DNA from 2 places in the Streptomyces sp. NPDC052114 genome. Region 1 is predicted to be linked to the other one. Evidence: riboswitches for the same ligand, from Rfam matches in the RefSeq annotation. Region 1 holds a riboswitch; the other holds the start of a gene.
The links. Region 1 has a riboswitch for S-adenosylmethionine ahead of thrC (threonine synthase). Riboswitches for the same ligand answer to the same signal wherever they lie in the genome.
Positions count from the first base shown of each region.

Region 2: it holds a riboswitch for S-adenosylmethionine, as region 1 does, so the genes downstream of both, AB0L89_RS05325 (hypothetical protein) here and thrC (threonine synthase) in region 1, are expected to answer to the same signal.

Region 1 covers NZ_JBFAWC010000020.1:78,956-81,148, reverse strand. Annotated here, with positions in the region: gene AB0L89_RS33900 (glucosyl-3-phosphoglycerate synthase) at 1-909, opposite strand, end outside; SAM riboswitch class I at 1,066-1,214, shown strand; gene thrC (threonine synthase) at 1,208-2,193, shown strand, end outside.
Region 2 covers NZ_JBFAWC010000002.1:259,793-261,985, reverse strand. Annotated here, with positions in the region: gene AB0L89_RS05330 (SDR family oxidoreductase) at 1-390, opposite strand, end outside; gene AB0L89_RS05325 (hypothetical protein) at 490-828, opposite strand; SAM riboswitch class IV at 873-982, opposite strand; gene AB0L89_RS05320 (radical SAM protein) at 1,072-2,193, opposite strand, start outside.

The sequences.
Region 1 (2,193 bases):
GATCGCGTACGTCCGCGGCTCGAACCCGTGCTCGCCCCGCTCGAACTGCGTCAGCTCGGGGCGTACGAGATGACCGCGCGCCAGCCGCAGCTGCGCCGTCCGGTAGATCGCCGCCGCCATCCGCCCGAGCGCCTGCCCGTCCTGGTGCCGGTGCCTGCGCACCCCCACGTCCACCTGCGCCAGCGCGTCCAGGCCCACCGTGTGCAGCGCGTCCACGAGCAGCCCCAGCTCCACGCCGTACCCCACGGGGAACGGCAGCCGCTCAAGGAGCGACCTGCGCGCCGCGTACTCACCGCCCAACGGCTGTACGAACCCCGCCAGTTGGGGCCAGTGCATGTTCAGCAGGGGCCGCGCCATCAGCTCGGTCACCCGCCCGCCCTGCCCCGCCGCCCGGCCCGCACCGGGCGCGTCGAACTCCGCGCCGAGCGGCCGGTCGTACATCGCCTTCACGAAGTCCACGTCCGGATCGGTCAGCAGCGGACCCACGATCCCCGAGACGAAGTCCGCGGAGAACTCCTTCAGGTCCGCGTCGACGAACGCCACCACGTCACCGTCCGTGACGAGCAGCGAGCGCCACAGAACTTCACCCTTGCCGGGGACGGGCGTGAGCCGCGGCAGGATCTCGTCCCGGTGGACCACCTTGGCGCCCGCGGCCGCGGCGACCTCCGCCGTGCGGTCCCGCGACCCGGAGTCGATCACCAGCAGCTCGTCGACCAGCGGGGCCCGCTCGACCAGCTCGCGGCGGATCACCGAGACGATGTCGCCGACCGTCTCCTCCTCGTCCAGCGCGGGCAGCACGACGCTCACCGAGGTGCCGGACGCGCGCTTGGCGGCCACGAGGCGCTCCAGCGGGCGGTCGGCCACGGACCAGGAACGCCTGCTCAGCCAGCGCTCGACCTCTTCCAGCACGGTCAGGGTCCTCCCGTATGTGATCCATCTCGCGGTTCGGACGACTATCTCAAGGGTCCAGGGCTTCGGTTACAGTCTTGAACAACGCCGGTGACCATCGCATGTCGGGGTCGCCGCCGCGTTCAGGATCGACAACTGAAACCCACAATCGAATACCGCTCATCCAGAGGGGCAGAGGGATACGGCCCGTTGAAGCCCCGGCAACCCTCCAGCCGGTCTCGTCGCGATCAAGCGCCGCGAGGCTCCCGGCTAGGGAAGGTGCCAATTCCGTCTCGCGGCGAGATGCGTCGCGAGGAAGATGAGGAGAAAGGGCCTCGCCTCCATGGCTGTGCAGACTGTCGCCACCCCTTCCGCCGACGCCACCGTCGACCTCGGACCCGCCTCCGGCCTGTCCTGTCGCGAGTGCGGCACCACGTTCCCGCTGGGTCCGATCTTCGCCTGTGTCGAGTGTTTCGGCCCCCTCGAAGTCGCGTACGACCTGCCGCTCGGCGACCCGGAGGCCCTGCGCAAGCGGATCGAGGCGGGCCCCGCCAACATCTGGCGCTATGCCCCGCTGCTGCCCGTCCCCGCCGACGTGGCCGAGAAGCCCAACCTCAACCCCGGCTGGACCAAGCTCGTCAAGGCCGACAACCTCGCCCGTGAACTCGGCGTCGAGCCGGGCAAGTTGTTCGTCAAGGACGACTCCGGCAACCCCACGCACTCCTTCAAGGACCGCGTCGTCGCGCAGGCGCTCGAAGCGGCGCGCGCCTTCGGCTTCACCACCCTGTCCTGCTCCTCCACCGGCAACCTCGCCGGCGCCGTCGGCGCCGCCGCCGCCCGCGCGGGCTTCCGCTCCTGCGTCTTCATCCCGCACGACCTGGAGCAGGGCAAGGTCGTCATGGCCGCGGTCTACGGCGGCGAGCTCGTCGGCATCGAGGGCAACTACGACGACGTGAACCGCTTCTGCTCCGAGCTCATCGGCGACCCGCTGGGCGAGGGCTGGGGCTTCGTCAACGTGAACCTGCGGCCGTACTACGGCGAGGGCTCCAAGACCCTCGCGTACGAGATCTGCGAGCAGCTCGGCTGGCAGCTGCCCGACCAGCTGGTCATCCCGATCGCCTCGGGCTCGCAGCTCACGAAGATCGACAAGGGTCTGAAGGAGCTCATCGCGCTCGGCCTGGTCGAGGACAAGCCCTACAAGATCTTCGGTGCCCAGGCCGAGGGCTGCTCGCCGGTCTCCGCCGCGTTCAAGGCCGGTCACGACGTCGTGCGCCCGCAGAAGCCGAACACCATCGCCAAGTCCCT
Region 2 (2,193 bases), on a different contig from region 1:
CGCCGTCAGGTCCCGCACCGCGCGCCGGGCGCAGAGCAGATAGCCGAGCACGTTCACTTCGAGCGCGCGGCGCATGCCCTCGGCGTCGGCGTCGGCGAGCGGGCCGACGGGGCCGCTCACCCCGGCGTTGTTGACCAAGCCGGTGACCGGGCCGAGTGCGGCGGCGGAGTCGAAGAGGCGGTCGACGTCCGCCTCGTCTGCGGTGTCGACCCGGACGGTGACGCAGCGGCGGCCGGCGGCGCGGACCGCCTCGGCGGCCTTCTCGGCCGCGGCCTCGTCCGAGCGGTAGCCGATGACGACGTCGTGGCCGTCCTCGGCGAGACGGGCGGCGACAGCGGCGCCGATGCCTCGGCTGCCGCCGGTGACGACGGTGACGGGGTGGTGCTGCACGGGAGACCTCCGGCTGTGGGTGGCTGACTGTCGCGCCCGCCCGGACGCGGGGATCACCCGCGTCCGGTGCGCCGCCATCCTACGAACCGGTGATCTTCGTCAGCGGCCGGGGGCGTGCGGGGCCACGCAGACCAGCGTGGTGGCCGCCCCGTCGCCGCGCAGCCGCAGCAGGTTCCAGCGGGGCTGCCACTGCGCCAGGCCCCGGTGCTCGCGCAGCAGGCGGCGCAGCCGCTCGGGGTCGTGGGTCCACAGGGCGGCGGGCACGCCGCGGGTCGGGCCGAGCACATGGAGGGTGATCCGGCCGTCGTCGGCCACGTCGTGCGAGGACAGCAGGACGTCGGTCACGGTGCCGGGGTCGGCCGCGCTCTTGCGGGCCTGGATCCAGTGGACCCGATGGCCGGGCTCGTAGGTGTCGCAGGTGTCGTGCGCGTGCGTCATGGAACGCCTCCGGAGTCGTGGACCCCGGGTGTCACCGACCCGGCGATCCGCCGTTCCCCGTGCGCGTCGCACGGGGCGGGTCGTCACCCGGGGCACCCGCGACGGAGCGGGGTGCCGTCCAGCGAGCCGGGGCTTGGCGCTGGAACTCGTGACCCGCCCCGACCGTAACACGGGGCTCCGGAGGGCGGCGCGGAGTTTCCGGCGGGCCCGCGCGGGCCCGCCGAGAACGGTCTCAGGCGGCTCTCAGTCGGCCTTCGCCGGCACGACCGCGTCCTCGGGAGCGGCCGCCTCCGCGGGCAGGCTGTCCATGAAGGAGCTGACCGAGAAGACCGCGTTGCCGGGTCCCGCGGGGCCGTAACCGGGCGGCGAGGAAAGGCCGTTGGACTCCATCGTCGCGCGGTAGGCCTCAAGGAGCCGCACGTGGTACTCCAGCGGCGCGCCCTGCGGATTTGCCTTGCCGAGCGGCGTCGTGGGCTCCGGGCACCAGGTGGTGAAGCGGGGCGTGATGCCGCGCGACATGAAGTACTCAAGACCTTCGACGGTGGAGTCGATGGCCTCGTCGACGGTCTTGAAGCCGAACGGCTCGGCCATCTCCACGCCCGCCACGAAGTTGGGGATCACGTTGCGCGGGCCGAACACCTCGGCGGAGTCCAGGATGCGGCGGTGCCACTCGTCACGGCCGACGTAGCGCTCCTTGCCGGGGCAGTAGCGCTCGAAGAGGTACGGGTCCCACACCTCGTAGTTGGGGTGGTAGATCCGCACGCCGTAGTCGTGGAAGCGCTGCACGTCCGCCTTGGGCAGGGCCTGCGCGACGACCTTGCCGATCCAGCGGCCGGGGAAGCGCTCCTCGATGGCCTTGGCGTACTGGCCGTAGAAGTCGGCCTCGTCCTTGCCGCCGACCTTCGAGGTGACGGCGCCGCCGGTCAGCGTGTACGCGGTGGAGGACTTGTTGGTGTCGTACTTGTCGATGATGGCGAGCGCCTCCAGGACCTCCTCCACCGGCTTCACTCCGGTGTAGGGGCGTCCCGCCGCCTTGTGCTGGCGCCAGTTGTGGTTGATGTCGCAGTACTGGCACTCCTCCTTGGCGCCGAAGTACTGGCAGACCCGGAAGACCGTCAGATAGATCAGGTAGCCCCACTGGATGGTGGGTGCCACCTCCATCACGGACTTGCCGTTCTCCAGCGTGTGCCGGTAGTAGTCCGGCATCGGCGGCAGGCCGACGTCGGAGATGCGCACGCCGTCCAGGTAGAGGCCGAGCACGCCGTTGTCGTCGGCGGCGACGCGGTAGGGCGAGGACGGGTTCACGCGGACGGAGACGACGGTGCGGCGCAGTTCGTAGGGGCCGCCGGTGAGGACGATCTCCTC